Regions from separate parts of the Janthinobacterium sp. BCJ23 genome, predicted to be linked through region 2. Evidence: predicted binding sites of a transcription regulator. Region 2 holds the regulator's gene; each other region holds the start of a gene.
What was found. Region 2 encodes HrcA, which represses chaperone genes, less so after heat shock. Its sites were predicted from a motif close to TTAGCACTCNNNNNNNNNGAGTGCTAA; they were not measured.

Region 1 (5,017 bases), on a different contig from region 2:
GCCGGCGTGATGCGCAGGGCGCGGCTGTCGAGTTCGCGCTCGGCCCAGCGCTGGCGCAGGGCCAGTTGCAGCAGGGCGGCTCCCAGCGCGCCGCCCAGGTGGGCACGCCGTTCGCTCCAGTCCAGGCAGGCGCAGGCGAAGCGGCGGCGCTGCTGGAGCAATTGCTGCACGTCGATGCCCAGGGCCGCCATGCCGGCCGCGCCCGCTTCCGACAGACGATATTCTCCGCCGTCGTCCAGCAGCCAGCCCTGCGCGTGCAACTGGTCGTGCAGGGCGACGGCGACGGTGCCGGCCATGTGGTCGTAGCAGGTGCGCGCATGGCGCAAGCGGTCCGGTGTCGAAGGGGTAAACGGCGTTGCCGGCACGCCGGCCACCACCAGCAGCGCTTCGAGGGCTTGGCCCACTTCCGCGCTGGCCAGGCGGTAATAGCGGTGCTTGCCCTGCGCCACCATTGACAGCAAGCCATCGTCGCGCAAGCGGGTCAGATGGGCGCTGGCCGTCGAGGCGCCCACTTCGGCCAGCGTCGACAATTCCGTGGCCGTGCGCGCATGGCCATCGAGCAGGCTGCACAGCATGCGCGCGCGGGCCGGTTCGGCGATGGCGCCGGCCAGTTGCGCCAGGCCCATGTCGGCCGAGGGAAGTTTGTCATCCATGATTCGTTCGCTGGCGAAGTGTTGTGGTGGAAGGACCAGCATACTCGTGTCCCCACCTCACTGCAATGGAATGCGCATGCATCTCGCCGATCCCGCCGACCCTTTTTCCGCCGTCACCCATGCGGCGCCGTATGACTACTATCGCCGCCTGGCGGACGGCCCGCCGCTGCGTTTCGATGCGGCACTCGATTGCTGGCTGGCGACGGGCGCGGCCGGCGTGCAGGCCGTGCTCGAGCATCCCGCTTGCCGCGTGCGCCCGCCGGGCTTGGGCGTGCCGCAGAATCTGGCAGGCACGCCGTGCGGTGCGATTTTTGCCGAACTGGTGCGCATGAACGATGGCGAGCGGCATGCCGTGCCGAAACAGGTGCTGGCGCGCGCCTTGGCCCAGGTGGACCTGGCGCGGCTGCAGCGGCAGGTCGCACATCTCGCTGGTGACCGCGTTCCCGCCAGCGCCGCCCAGCTGAACGAGGCGATTTTTCAACTGCCGCTGTTCGTCATGGCCCACTTGCTGGGCTTTGCGCCAGCGCAATGGCCGGCGCTGGCCGCCTGGACGCGCGATTTTGTTGCTTGCCTGTCGCCGCTGAGCAATGGTGAACAACTGGCTGGCGCGCAGGAGGCTGCCGATTCCCTGCTGCAAGGTTTGGGCCACTTGCTGCGCGAGGGCAACGCGAGGCCGGGCAGCCTGCTGGCCAGTATCGCGACAGAGACCGATGCCATGGGGAGCGGCCTGCTGGCCAACCTCGTGGGCTTGCTGTCGCAGACGTGCGACGCCACGGCCGGCTTGCTGGGCAATGCCATCGTTGCCTTGCACGCGCAGCCGGAGTTGCTGGCGCAACTGCGCGCGTCGCCTGAGCGCTGGCCGGCCATGCTGCGCGAAGTCAGCCGGCATGATCCCTCGATCCATAACACGCGCCGCTACACGGTGGACGTTGTGGAATGCGATGGCGTGCGCGTGCCTGCGGGGCAGATGATCGTCGTCGTGCTGGCCAGCGCCGGCCATGCGGAGTCGGGCTTTGGCCATGGCCGCCACGTCTGTCCGGGCCAGTCCATCGCGCACGCCATCGCCGCAGCTTGTTTGCAAGCGTGGGCCGACAGGCTGGAAGACTTGCCGCTGGCGTGGTGTTATCAAGCGTCGCTGAACGCCCGCATCCCTGTGTTTACGCAAGGAGCGAGCGCATGATCGCCGTGATTTTTGAAGTGTGGCCCAGTGCAGAAGGGCGCCAGCAGTATCTGGATCTGGCCGCCGCGCTGCGGCCTTTGCTCGACGAAGTCGATGGTTTCATTTCCATCGAGCGCTTCAGCAGCTTGAGCGAGCCGGGCAAATTGCTGTCGCTGTCGTTCTTTCGCGACGAGGCGGCGCTGGCGCAGTGGCGGCAGCTGGAAGCGCACCGGGCGGCGCAATCGGCTGGCAGGCAGGGCGTATTTGACGATTACCGGCTGCGCATCGCCGCCGTCGTGCGCGATTACGGCATGCTGGACCGGCAACAGGCGCCGACCGACAGCCGCCAGCGCCACGATGCCTAGCGCTTAGCGGGGCAGGGCGCCCTGCGTGATCTTGACCTTGACCCGGTAGGTGGGCTGTTCTGCGTTCAGGGCTGGCGGCGTGGCCGGATCGACGTCGAGCAAGGTAAACGTCAGGTGGTTGACGGTGACGGAACTGGAAGCGCCCGGCATGGAATCGGACAGGACGATGTCCGTGGCGCCCGCACTGTTGAGCAAACTGAAACTGTAGCTGACGTAGCCTTTCCATACGCACACGGCGCCTTTGCGGCAGCGGCTGTCGTTGACGCGCTCGAGTTTCAGGGTATCGGTGGCCGTGATGGCGACCTGTTCGCCCGGCGACAGCACGTGGGTGACGCTGCGCGGCGTGTTTTCCGCGTCGCCGGCGCTGCCGGCCGCGCCGCAGCCGGCCAGTACGGCCAGGCAGGCGAAGAACAGGGGAAGCAGCATGGTGCGGTAAGAGCGGGTCAGAGAATGCATGTTTTTCCTTTCAGGTAGAGCGTCCCGGGCGTGCCTGTGCACGCGTGGGATAAAATGATAGTAACAAAATGATATTTTTCTGGCGCACTATTGACGTGCTGCCGATGAATTCACGCGCCGGCCACGCGGCGCGCCGATTACTGCGTAAAATGGCTGTTTTGAAAATCAGGAAACAACCATGAAAAAAACCGACCTGGCCAAAAGCGATGCCAAGAAACTGATGGGAAAGATGAATGTTCCCGGCGCCGGTGCATTCGGTAAGGAAGCGGTGGTCGTCGACCGCCGCGAGCAGCGCAAGCGCGACCAGGCCCTGGGTCTGGTGCCATTCGCCGTCAAGCTGAACAGCGATCTGGTCTTGCAATTGCAGACCCTGGCCAAGGAGCGCGGTGCGGATCTGAATGAATTGGTCGCCGAAGTCCTCGTCAAGGGCTTGGCCGCAGCTTAATGGGCTGCCATGTTTATCTGTTGATAAACATCAACTTGTAAAACTAAAAGGCGCCTTGCGGCGCCTTTTGCATTGCGGCATTGCTTGCGATTACACCCAGGCGGCCAAGGCGCCCTTCATTTTTTTCAGCGCCGCCACTTCGATCTGGCGGATGCGTTCGGCCGATACGCCGAACTCTTCTGCCAGCGCGTGCAGGGTAGCGCCCGAGCCGTCGTCGTTGGCCAGCCAGCGCGCTTCGATGATGCGGCGCGAACGGGCGTCCAGCTTGCTCAAGGCCGTTTCCAGGCCTTCCGATTGCAAACGCGTCACTTGTTCCGCTTCCAGCACCTTGGTCGGCTCGCTTTGCTCCGACGACAGGTAGGCGATCGGCGAAAACTTGTCGTCTTCATCGTCGGTCGGCGATTCCAGTGCAATGTCGCGGCCGCTCAAACGCGTTTCCATCTCGATCACTTCTTCGCGCTTCACGTCGAGCAGCTTGGCCAGCGCATCGATCTGCTTCGGCGTCATCGCATCCAGGCCCGTCTTGTGGCTGCGCAGGTTGAAGAACAGCTTGCGCTGTGCCTTCGTCGTCGCGACCTTGACCAGGCGCCAGTTTTTCAGGATGTACTCATGCATCTCGGCTTTCACCCAATGCATGGCGTACGACACCAGGCGCACGCCTTGGTCCGGATCGAAACGTTTCACGGCTTTCATCAAGCCGATGTTGCCTTCCTGAATCAGGTCGGCATGCGGCAAGCCATAGCCCAGATAGCCGCGGGCAATCGAGACCACCAGGCGCAGGTGCGACAGCACTAGCTCTTGCGCGGCGGCCAGGTCATTTTTTTCGCGCAGGCGTTTCGCCAGCGAAATTTCTTCGTCGTGGGTCAACATGGGCAGGCGGTTCACGGCCGAAATATAGGCGTCGATATTGCCCAGATTGCCAGTGAAACCGAGGCCCAGCGCATTACTTTTGGTCGGAACCAATGCGGACGTTGCGGACATCATAGTCATGTTTTCTCCCTCGTAGTCTTGCTTTGTTCCAGTTGGCCACGTCACGCGACGTGGTCCTGTTGTCTGTTCGTTTTTGCGTATCCGGTCTTGCACTTGCAGAGCGCGGCACCATCTTCATCTGGCGTCCATGGCGCTACTGCCTTTGGTATGTCCCTATATTAGCACTCTCTGCCTGAGAGTGCCAATCAGCACATTTAATCGTCCTGATAGCCTAAATACTATGGCGGATTAATGCTTGATATATATCTCTGAACAGCGATTTGACCACGTAGCTAGTCTACGGCCTCTGGCTGAAGCGAGCCTTAAGAATACTTGCTTAATATCAAGATAACAGCAGTATGGGAGACGCATGGCGGCACCGAAGGCGCCGCCATGGAAGGGATGGTCAGTTCAGGCGCGCCAGGTGGCGCTGCACGCAGAGGAAGGCGCCGATCAGGCCCAGGCCGGCGCTGACGGCCAGCAAGCCGGCCATCGGCAGCGGCGCCAGCGGCACCAGCTGGAATTCGGACGCATACAGGCGGGCAAACTCGGCAATCGCGGTATTCAGCGGTTGCAAGGCCAGCGCCACGGCGCCCAGGGCCAGCGCGCCGGCGCACAGGCCCAGCAGGGCGCCCGTGTAATAGAAGGGGCGATGGATGAAGGTGTCCGTCGCGCCGATCAGTTTCGAGATGCTGATTTCATCGCGCTGCTGCATCACTTGCAGGCGGATGGTATTGAAGACCACAGCGATCACGGCCACGCCCAGGGTGATGGCCAGCAGCAGCAGCACCAGGCGCAGCACGCCCAGCAGGGCCGCCAGGCGCTTGACCCAGGCCGAATCGACCTGCGCCGATTCCACGCCGGGCAAATGGCGCAGCTGTTCCGCCACGGCATCGACATCCTGCGCTTCGCTGGCGCTGCTGAAGGCGTCGAGCTTCAGCACATAGCTGTCGGGCAAGGGATTGTCGCC
Region 2 (5,017 bases):
ATTTCACGGGGGCGCAGCCATGCCGGCGGCGGCGATCGGTGCGACAATAGATGCAGGCTGCGCACTGTGGCGCGGCATCCACCGTGAATCCCATGTCCCTTGCCCCTGTAAAACCTGCCGTGCCGCCCAAGGCCATCCTGTTCGACCTCGACGATACTCTGTGGCCCATCGCGCCCGTGATTGCCGCCGCCGAATCCCTGCTGCACGACTGGCTGGCCACGCATGCGCCCAAGGTGGCGCAGCAGTTTTCCATCGAGGTGCTGCGCCAGCACCGCCTGGCCATGCTCAATGAACAACCGCATTTTCATGGCAACCTCATCGAGTTGCGCCGCGCGGGCCTGCTGACCGCCTTCGAGGCCGCCGGCGAGGATCCGGCCCTCGTCGATGGCGCCATCGCGCAGTTCCTGGCGGCGCGCCATCGCGTCCAGCCGTATGACGACGTCTTGCCTGGCCTGGCCTGGATGGGCCAGCGCATGCTGGTCGGCTCCATTTCGAATGGCAATGCGGACCTTGAAATTATCGGCCTGGCGCAGCATTTCAAAGTATCGATCGCCGCCAGCGATTTCGGTGTGGCCAAGCCCGACGCCAGCATCTTCCTGGCCGGTTGCGCCGCGCTGGGCGTGGCGCCCCATGAAGCCGTGTATGTCGGCGACGATCTGTATTTCGATGTGACGGGGGCGCAAGGGGCGGGCATGCGTGCCGTGTGGATGAACCGCAAGGGCAGCGACGCCCACCTGGCCGCCGGCGTGCAACCCGACGCCATCTGCGCCAACTTTGATGAATTGCTGCTGTGGCTGCAGGGGCAACTGGAAGATTGATCGCCGCCGGGCGGACGAACGTGCATAATAGGCGCTGTTGATGCACGTTCGGCCGCTTTCGTTGCCGCTTGCTTAACAAAATACTTGCTTAAATAAAAAACCATGCAACTCGATACACGTGCCCAAACACTGCTGAAAGCCCTGGTCGAGCGATATATCGCCGACGGCCTGCCGGTCGGTTCGCGCGCCTTGTCGAAAATTTCCGGCCTCGACCTGTCGCCAGCCACGATCCGCAACATCATGGCCGATCTGGAAGAGCTCGGTTATGTGTCCAGTCCGCATACCTCGGCCGGACGCATCCCCACGCCGCGTGGCTACCGCATCTTTGTCGACACCTTGCTGACCGTCCGGCATCTGGACGAGCATCTGGTGGAGTCGCGCATGCGCCTGCAGACGCCGCAGCCGCAAAAAACCATCGCCAACGCGGCGCAGATGCTGTCGTCGCTGTCGCAGTTTGCCGGCGTCGTGCTCAGCCCGCGCCGCGAATCCGTGTTCCAGCAAATCGAATTTCTGCGCCTGTCCGAAAAACGCATCCTGCTCGTCATCGTCGCGCCCGGCGGCGACGTGCAGAACCGTTTATTGCTGACGGAGGCCGACTATACGCCGGCGCAACTGGTGCAATCGGCCAACTACATCAACCAGAACTATGGCGGCCTGTCATTCGACGCCGTGCGCGTGCGCCTGCAGGGCGAGCTGCGCCAGTTGCGCGACGACATGGGCAGCCTGATGCAGGCGGCCGTGGAGGCTGGCAGCGAGGCGATGGCCGACCATAGCGACGACATGGTGATTTCCGGCGAGCGCAACTTGCTCAGCGTGAGCGATCTGTCATCGAATATGCATTCGCTGCGCCAGATGTTCGATATGTTCGAGCAAAAAACGGGCTTGATGCAGCTGCTCGACGTGTCGAGCAAGGCGACGGGCGTGCAGATTTTCATCGGCGGCGAATCGAACCTGGTGCCGATGGATGAAATGAGCGTGGTGACGGCGCCGTATGAAGTCAACGGCAAGATCGTGGGAACGCTGGGAGTGATCGGACCGACGCGCATGGCTTACGAGCGCGTCATCCCGATTGTCGATATCACGGCCAAGTTGCTGTCAAGCGCGCTCAGCCATCATTGATCGTACTGCCTGATGCGCCAGCCGCTCCATGGGAGCGGCCGGAACGAATCAGGCGGTTTTGTGCGGGCAAGCCGTCTTGGTGCAGTTGCCGTAGATGGCCAGCGCGTGTTCGGCGATCTTGAAGCCGCGCTCTTCGGCCACTTTTTGCTGGCGGATTTCGATTTCTTCGTCGAAGAATTCTTCGACCCGGCCACAGTCGAGGCACACCAGGTGGTCGTGGTGGGAGCCTTCGTTGAGTTCGAAAATCGCCTTGCCGGTTTCAAAATGGTTGCGGTTGAGCAAGCCTGCCTGTTCGAATTGGGTCAGGACGCGGTAGACAGTTGCCAGGCCGACATCCATATTATCGGCCAGCAGAATCTTGTAGACGTCTTCCGCCGTCAGGTGGCGTACCGGGCTACTCTGGAAGATATCGAGTATCTTCAGCCGTGGCAGGGTGGCTTTCAGGCCGCTTGCCTTGAGATCACTAGGATTGTTACTCATGTTTGTTGCTCGTATGTGGGTCAGGTGCTTTATCATATAGCGTTTTAGCGGGGAGTGCCAAAATATGCATTTTTTGGCAGGCCGGCCACTCCTGGCGTTTTGTTCATCAAATTGAGGTCATTTATGCGCGTAACACCGGCTGTATTGCCATCTCTCTGGCACCGTATTTCATTCCGAGCACCAGTCGTGGCAGGCATGGTCTGTGTCGCGCTGGCCATGTCCGGCTGCGCCAGCCGTGGCATCCTTGGCGAAAAGCCGGCAGCTGCTCAAAAAGAAGGCAAGGAACTGGTCCCCGAACAGGGCGCACAAACGACCACTATTACGCCGCTGCAAAAATTCATGTGGTTTTTCTCGCCCTATCGTCCTGACATTCAACAAGGCAACTTTGTCTCCGAAGAGATGCTGGCCCAGTTGAAAGTGGGCATGACGCGCGACCAGGTGCGTTTCGTCCTCGGCACCTCGCTGCTGACTGATATCTTCCATGCCGACCGTTGGGATTACCCATTCCGCCTGGCCCGGGGCAGTGGCGAAACTACCAGCAGCCGCGTGGTCGTGTACTTCGGCAAGGATGGTAAAGTGGAACGGTTCGAAGGCGGCAACTTGCCGACGGAGAAGGAATACATCGACCGCATCGCCGGTCCGTCGCCATTCGCCAAGGTCGCCAAGGCCGACGTGCCTGCCGCCGCCGTGCCATCGCCCGTGGCGCCAAGCGCCGTGCCGGTGCCAGCCGATGCCGCCCCTGCCATTCCTGTTAGCAAGCCTGAAGTTGCACCTGCATCTGCAACGGCGCCAGCCGCCGAGCCTGTACCTGCACCTGCTGCCGAACCCACCAAATAAGCTGTTGTAAGAGAATAAAAATGACTGAACTGAAAATCGCCATCGCTGGCGCCAGCGGCCGCATGGGCCATATCCTGATCGAAGCCGTCAGCAACGCGCCCGACGCCGTGCTGGCCGGCGCGCTCGACCGTGCCGGTTCGCCGTCCGTCGGCCAGGATGCCGCCGCCTTTCTCGGCAAGCCTGCCGGCGTGCTGATCGAGTCCGACCTGGCTACCGGCCTGGCCGGCGCCGATTACCTGATCGACTTCACGCGTCCTGAAGGCACTTTGCAGCACCTGGCGTATTGCGCAGAGCACGGCGTCAAGATGATCATCGGCACCACCGGTTTCGATGACGCTGGCAAGGCCGCCATTGCCGCCGCCGCCGAAAAGACGGCCATCATGTTCGCACCGAACATGAGCGTGGGCGTGAACGTCACCATGAAGCTGCTGGAACTGGCCGCGAAAAGCCTGTCCGAAGGCTACGATATCGAGATCATCGAAGCGCATCACCGCTTCAAGGTCGATGCGCCGTCGGGCACGGCCCTGCAAATGGGTGAAGTGGTAGCCGGCGCCCTGGGCCGCGACTTGAAGGAATGCGCCGTCTACGGCCGCGAAGGCGTGACGGGCGAACGCGACCCGTCAACCATCGGCTTTGCCACCATCCGCGGCGGCGATATCGTCGGCGACCATACGGTGCTGTTTGCCGGCATCGGCGAGCGTATCGAGATCAGCCACAAGTCGAGCAGCCGCGTCACCTACGCCCACGGCGCACTGCGCGCCGCGCGTTTCCTGGCCGACAAACCGACCGGCCTGTTCGACATGCAGGATGTGCTGTCGCTGAAGAACTGAGGAGCACCATGGCCACTGCCATCCTGAATGGAAAAGACATCAGCGACGAAGCGAGCTTTCACGCGCAATGCGTGCAAGCCTTCGGTTTCCCCGAGTTCTACGGCAACAGCATGGATGCCTGGGTCGATTGCCTCAGCTATTTGCGCGATGACGAAAACATGACGCAGTTCCGTTTGAAGCCGAACGAAGTGCTGGAAATCGTTGTGCAGGATGCGGCAAGCATGAAGGCGCAAGTGCCTGATTTACTGGAAGAAATCACCTTCTGTATCGCCGGCATCAATGAGCGCTATGACGATTATGGCGAGAAGCCAGCGTTGAAACTGGTACTCAAGTAAATAGAATCGTAGGTCGGATTAGGCCCTGCGGGCCGTAATCCGACAACATTGTTGGCGCTGGGTGCGGTGTCGGATTACGCGCAAGCGCTAATCCGACCTACGTTCTTCCAATCAATCTTTACACCACCTTGCGCTCGCGCAAACCGTCAATCTCCGCACTGTCCAACCCCAGCCACTGCTGCAGCACTTCCTGCGTATGCTGCCCCAGCAACGGCGGCGGCAAGCGGTATTGCACCGGCGAGCCGGACAGGCGCACGGGATTGGCCACCAGCGCCACCGTGCCAGCCGTCGGGTGCGGCATCTCCACTTTCAAGCCACGCGCCACCACTTGCGGGTCGGCAAAGACCTGGTCGATGCGGTTGACGGGACCGCACGGCACGGCTTGCGCCTCGAACGCGCTGATCCACTCGGCCGTCGTGCGCATGACCGTGGTCTGGCGCATCAAGGGGATTAGGATCGCCCGGTGCGCCACGCGCTGCGGATTGGTGGCGAAGCGTTCATCCTGCGCCCATTCCGGGTGGCCGGCGACGGCGCAAAAGCGCGAAAACTGCCCATCGTTGCCGATCGCCAGAATCATGTCGCCATCGGCCGTGGGAAA
Region 3 (5,017 bases), 700 kb from region 2:
AGCCTAGCCTTTCAGCTTATTGGTAATCACTTTCCATTGCGCCGGCGTCACGGGCGTGATCGACAGCCGGCTGCCTTTCTTGAGCAGCAGCATGTCTTCCAGTTCCGGCATCTGGCGCATCTCGGACAGGGGCAGCAATGCTGTCTTCTTCAGGCCGCGCACGTCGACGCTGATCCAGCGCGGCTGCTCCTGTGTGGCCTTGGGATCGAAATATTTGCCGCCCTCTTCAAACTGGCTGTGATCGGGATACGCGCCGCTGGCCACTTCGGCCACGCCCGCCACGCCCGGCTGCGGGCAGCTCGAGTGATAGAACAGTACGCCATCGCCCGGCTGCATGCCATCGCGCATGAAGTTGCGCGCCTGATAATTGCGCACGCCAAACCACGGCATGGTGTGCTGGGGCGCCGCCATCAGGTCGTCGATGCTCACTTCATCGGGTTCGGATTTCATCAGCCAGTATTGTTTCATGCAGACTCCGTATCAAAGTGACAGGCGTAAAAAAACGGTTGCGCATCAATGCTGCAACCGTTTTCAGTTGTACTACCAAGTTACTGCGAATTGGGCCCCGCCTGTGCCGCTATGCCGGCATCCCGAACCAAACGGTTCAAGGTGGTCACGTTAGTTCAATTTCGGGTTCGTCGAACGAGCGACGCTCACTCCCATCAAACAAAATTCGCAACCGATGCGCATAAATGGTTCAAGGAATATATGGCAATCGCGAACACCGCAGGGTAGACCCAAGTTTACTCCTTTGATCGCGCATCTCAAAGACAAATCGTCGCGTGCACGCTTAAAAAAGGTTTTCCTGGGGCGTCAGCGCGCTATCCAATACCGTGTGCATGGCCGAGATTTTCTGCTTCACTTCCAGGATCGTCAATTCCGACAGCGGACCTTGCGGCGACTTCACGGAGAGGAATTCCGCGGCCACGCCCAGGGCGGCCAGCACGGCGATGCGGTCGTTGCCCTTGACCTTGCCCGCGTCGCGGATGGCTTTCATTTTGCTATCGAGATAGATCGCCGCTTCGCGCAGCGCGCGCTCTTCGCCGTCGCGGCACACCATGCTGTAGGACTGGCCCATGATATTGACATCGACACGCGGCATCACGCTTCCTTCTCGTTCTCTGCAATATAGGCGCCCGCTTCCGAAGCGGCTTGCTCCAGGCCGGCTTGCACCAGTTCGGGAATTTTTTCCAGCAAGGCTTCCACCCGCTCCTGCGCCTCGCGCATGCGCTGCACGTACAGGGCGTTCTCGGCGGCCAGCGCGGCGTTATCCTTGCGCAGTTGCGCGTTTTCACGGCGCAGCGCATGGGTCATTTCGGCCAGCAGGCCTATTTTGTCGGATAATTCGTTGAATTCGGAAATCATCCCGCCACTATAGGGCGGACGCTCCATGGGCGTCAATCGAATCACGCCGCTGTCACACATATTTACATCAATGCAGGTCAGTTGCCGTGAAATACACGCTTTTTCCGGCGCTTTTCGCCAAGTGCGCGCATCTGCCAGCGCCGTGATGGCAGCGTTTTACTCGTCGACGTAATCGGGTTCGATATCGAGTCCGCCATAGCGGTTTTCACAAGAGCGGCGCGTCAGCGTCTGTTGTCCGCTCTTGCCGTCAAGCACCATCGTCAAATCGCGGCAAGTACGGCCGTAGCTGCCAGGTTTGCCGTCCGTGCCCGAGGGCGTCAGGCGCACCGCCAGCGGTACCGCATTGCCCAGTCCCTTGTTGCTCCACTGGCGCGTCTTGCCATCCTCTTCATCTTTCAAGGTGCGCACGGCGGCCGTCAACAGGGCTTGCTTTTCCTTGGCATTCAGCTTGGCGATGGTGACGTCGGACAGGAAAGGCGGATACACGACGGGCGCCGGATCCTTGCCCTGCACATCCCAGCGGCCGCTGTTCTGCGAACAGGTGCGGCGGCTCAGATCCTGCGACTTGCCGCCCGCCGTGACGACGAATTTCAGGTCGCGGCAGATGTGCGCCTTCAGGCTGTGTTCCGTCATGCCGGAGTTGCTGAAGTTATACGTGACTTTGACCATCACGCCGCGGTCGCCGCCGTTGTCCCACACGTGCGCTTCCTGGTCGTCGTCATCCTTGTTCAGATCGTTGAACAGGTCGCCCAGCAGCATTTCCTTTTGCTGCGGCGTCAGGGCGGCTACGGTGATCTCGTCGACGATGGTGGGCGTTTGCGCGGCGGCATTGCCCAGGCAGGCGAGGCCGATGACGGTGGCGCCCAACAGGCGCAGGGCGGTACGGGAAGTGGTCGATGGCATGGCGTGCTTTCTCGTGCAGGTGGCGATATATGGTGATATTGATATGCAATTACAATCATCTTATCAAAGTCCATAGTAAAACTGTGTTTCCTGTACGTACAGGAACGCCGTTCGCCTGACGGGCATGCTAGAGTCGCGCCTGTTGCTGACGCCCGGGAACGAGGCTTGCGTTTGCGCAAACCCTGCGTAAATGCAGGCTGCGCAGAACGTCTAAGCTTATCTTCCCGGAGAATAAGCCCTTGAATAAGCCCCCTACCGTCCCTATAATTAGCACTCGTTAGTAGAGAGTGCTAACAAACTCTTTCGTAGCAATCCTCAGGACATGATGGTGTCTGCCGGGCAACAGCAGGGAACGCTACGCGGCGGGCGACGCCGCGATGCCACCACTGCCTAGCTGGCACGCACCCGATGACATGGGGTTTGCTTGACCGTTGCGGGCTGCTTTCAACGGCGGTCACTGAAAGCACGCCTGGCGCTGTGCCAGGCATGTATTCATTTAGCAACACCTATCCATTGAACTTTAAGGAGTTTTGTATGAATCTGCGCCCATTGAACGATCGCGTCATCGTCAAACGCCTCGACCAGGAAACCAAAACTGCGTCCGGCCTCATCATTCCTGATGCAGCTGCTGAAAAACCGGATCAAGGCGAAGTCCTTGCCGTAGGCAATGGCAAGATTCTCGACGACGGCAAAGTCCGTCCTCTGGATGTCAAAGTAGGCGACCGCGTCCTGTTCGGCAAATACGCTGGCCAAACCGTCAAAGTTGACGGCGATGAGCTGCTGGTCATGCGCGAAGAAGACATCATGGCGATCGTCGTCAAGTAATTGTTTCCACGTTGTAGACAGATACATCCCGAAACTCAGGAGAATTGAACATGGCAGCTAAAGAAGTAGTATTCGGCGACGCAGCGCGCGCCAAGATGGTCGAAGGCGTCAATATCCTCGCCAACGCAGTCAAAGTCACCTTGGGCCCGAAAGGCCGCAACGTCGTTCTGGAGCGCTCGTTCGGCGCCCCTACCGTCACCAAGGATGGTGTGTCGGTAGCGAAAGAAGTTGAACTCAAAGACAAGCTCATGAACATGGGCGCGCAAATGGTCAAGGAAGTTGCTTCCCGCACCAGCGACAACGCCGGCGACGGCACCACCACCGCAACCGTGCTGGCACAAGCCATCGTGCGCGAAGGCATGAAGTTCGTTGCCGCCGGCATGAACCCGATGGACCTGAAGCGCGGTATCGACAAAGCTGTTGCAGCCACCGTCGAAGAACTGGCGAAAATCGCCCGTCCTTGCACCACGACCAAAGAAATCGCCCAAGTTGGCGCGATCTCGGCGAACTCGGACTACTCGATCGGCGAGCGTATCGCTGAAGCGATGGAAAAAGTCGGTAAAGAAGGCGTCATCACCGTAGAAGACGGCAAGTCGCTGAACGACGAGCTGGACATCGTTGAAGGCATGCAGTTCGACCGCGGCTACCTGTCGCCATACTTCATCAACAACCCAGAGAAACAAGTTGCCGTACTGGACAGCCCATTCGTCCTGCTGTGCGACAAGAAAATCTCGAACATCCGTGACCTGCTGCCGGTACTGGAACAAGTCGCAAAAGCTGGCCGTCCACTGCTGATCATCGCGGAAGACATCGAAGGCGAAGCGCTGGCGACCCTGGTTGTGAACAACATCCGCGGCATCCTGAAAACCTGCGCAGTGAAAGCACCTGGCTTCGGCGACCGCCGCAAAGCCATGCTGGAAGACATCGCTGTCCTGACCGGCGGCCAAGTGATCGCTGAAGAAGTCGGCCTGACCCTGGAAAAAGTGACCCTGGCCGAACTGGGCCAAGCGAAACGCATCGAAGTGGGCAAAGAAAACACCATCGTCATCGATGGCGCCGGCGAAGCTGCCTCGATCGAAGCACGCGTGAAACAAGTGCGTGTACAGATCGAAGAAGCGACCTCGGACTACGACCGTGAAAAACTGCAAGAGCGCGTCGCCAAACTGGCTGGCGGCGTTGCCGTGATCAAGGTTGGCGCAGCCACCGAAGTCGAAATGAAAGAGAAAAAAGCCCGCGTTGAAGATGCACTGCACGCGACCCGCGCTGCCGTGGAAGAAGGCATCGTGCCAGGCGGCGGCGTAGCCCTGCTGCGCGCACGCGCCAACATCACGGTCAAGGGCGACAATCCTGATCAAGACGCTGGTATCAAGATCGTCCTGCGCGCAATGGAAGAGCCACTGCGCATGATCGTGCAAAACGCTGGCGAAGAAGCTTCGGTCGTCGTGGCAGCCGTACTGGCTGGCACGGGCAACTACGGCTACAACGCTGCCAACGGCACGTATGGCGACATGGTTGAAATGGGCGTTCTGGACCCAGCCAAAGTGACCCGTTCGGCACTGCAAAACGCCGCTTCGATCGCTTCGCTGATGCTGACGACCGACTGCATGGTCTGCGAAATCGCTGACGACAAAGCAGGCGGCGGCATGGGCGGCGGCATGGGCGGTATGGGCGGCATGGGCGGCATGGACGGCATGATGTAATGTCCGGCGGCCAGTCGCGCAGGCGACGGCGCGACTGGCCGCATACGCCGGGACAGGGCTGGCAGACCAAAAACTGTCAGCGCCTCCCCGGCGGCCCCGAAAGCCACCTTCTACGGAAGGTGGCTTTTTTTCGTCTATGAATTTGGCAAACCCGTTTGGCAAACCCGTTGGCAAGCCCGGCGATTGCCCACCTGCCCGTTTTGCTTTAGCATGGCCGCCATCGT

Region 1: a site for HrcA is predicted at 4,227-4,253, ahead of rpoH (RNA polymerase sigma factor RpoH). Genes of this name have one in related genera too.
Region 3: a site for HrcA is predicted at 2,536-2,562, ahead of groES (co-chaperone GroES). Genes of this name have one in related genera too.

Annotation. Positions count from the first base shown of each region.
Region 1 is NZ_JCAQAW010000013.1:74,552-79,568, reverse strand. It holds gene AC54AG_RS27480 (ArsR/SmtB family transcription factor) at 1-653, opposite strand, end outside; gene AC54AG_RS27475 (cytochrome P450) at 730-1,833, shown strand; gene AC54AG_RS27470 (antibiotic biosynthesis monooxygenase family protein) at 1,830-2,177, shown strand; gene AC54AG_RS27465 (hypothetical protein) at 2,181-2,633, opposite strand; gene AC54AG_RS27460 (hypothetical protein) at 2,812-3,078, shown strand; gene rpoH (RNA polymerase sigma factor RpoH) at 3,169-4,062, opposite strand; gene ftsX (permease-like cell division protein FtsX) at 4,454-5,017, opposite strand, start outside.
Region 2 is NZ_JCAQAW010000001.1:1,208,721-1,213,737, reverse strand. It holds gene AC54AG_RS05460 (HAD family hydrolase) at 93-818, shown strand; gene hrcA (heat-inducible transcriptional repressor HrcA) at 921-1,937, shown strand; gene fur (ferric iron uptake transcriptional regulator) at 1,986-2,417, opposite strand; gene AC54AG_RS05445 (outer membrane protein assembly factor BamE) at 2,613-3,254, shown strand; gene dapB (4-hydroxy-tetrahydrodipicolinate reductase) at 3,275-4,084, shown strand; gene AC54AG_RS05435 (barstar family protein) at 4,093-4,419, shown strand; gene AC54AG_RS05430 (CaiB/BaiF CoA transferase family protein) at 4,538-5,017, opposite strand, start outside.
Region 3 is NZ_JCAQAW010000001.1:507,675-512,691, forward strand. It holds gene AC54AG_RS02275 (GGDEF domain-containing protein) at 1-7, shown strand, start outside; gene AC54AG_RS02280 (EVE domain-containing protein) at 4-468, opposite strand; RNA gene ssrS (6S RNA) at 559-736, opposite strand; gene AC54AG_RS02290 (cell division protein ZapA) at 791-1,102, opposite strand; gene AC54AG_RS02295 (hypothetical protein) at 1,102-1,365, opposite strand; gene AC54AG_RS02300 (hypothetical protein) at 1,522-2,268, opposite strand; gene groES (co-chaperone GroES) at 2,803-3,093, shown strand; gene groL (chaperonin GroEL) at 3,144-4,793, shown strand; gene AC54AG_RS02315 (hypothetical protein) at 5,004-5,017, shown strand, end outside.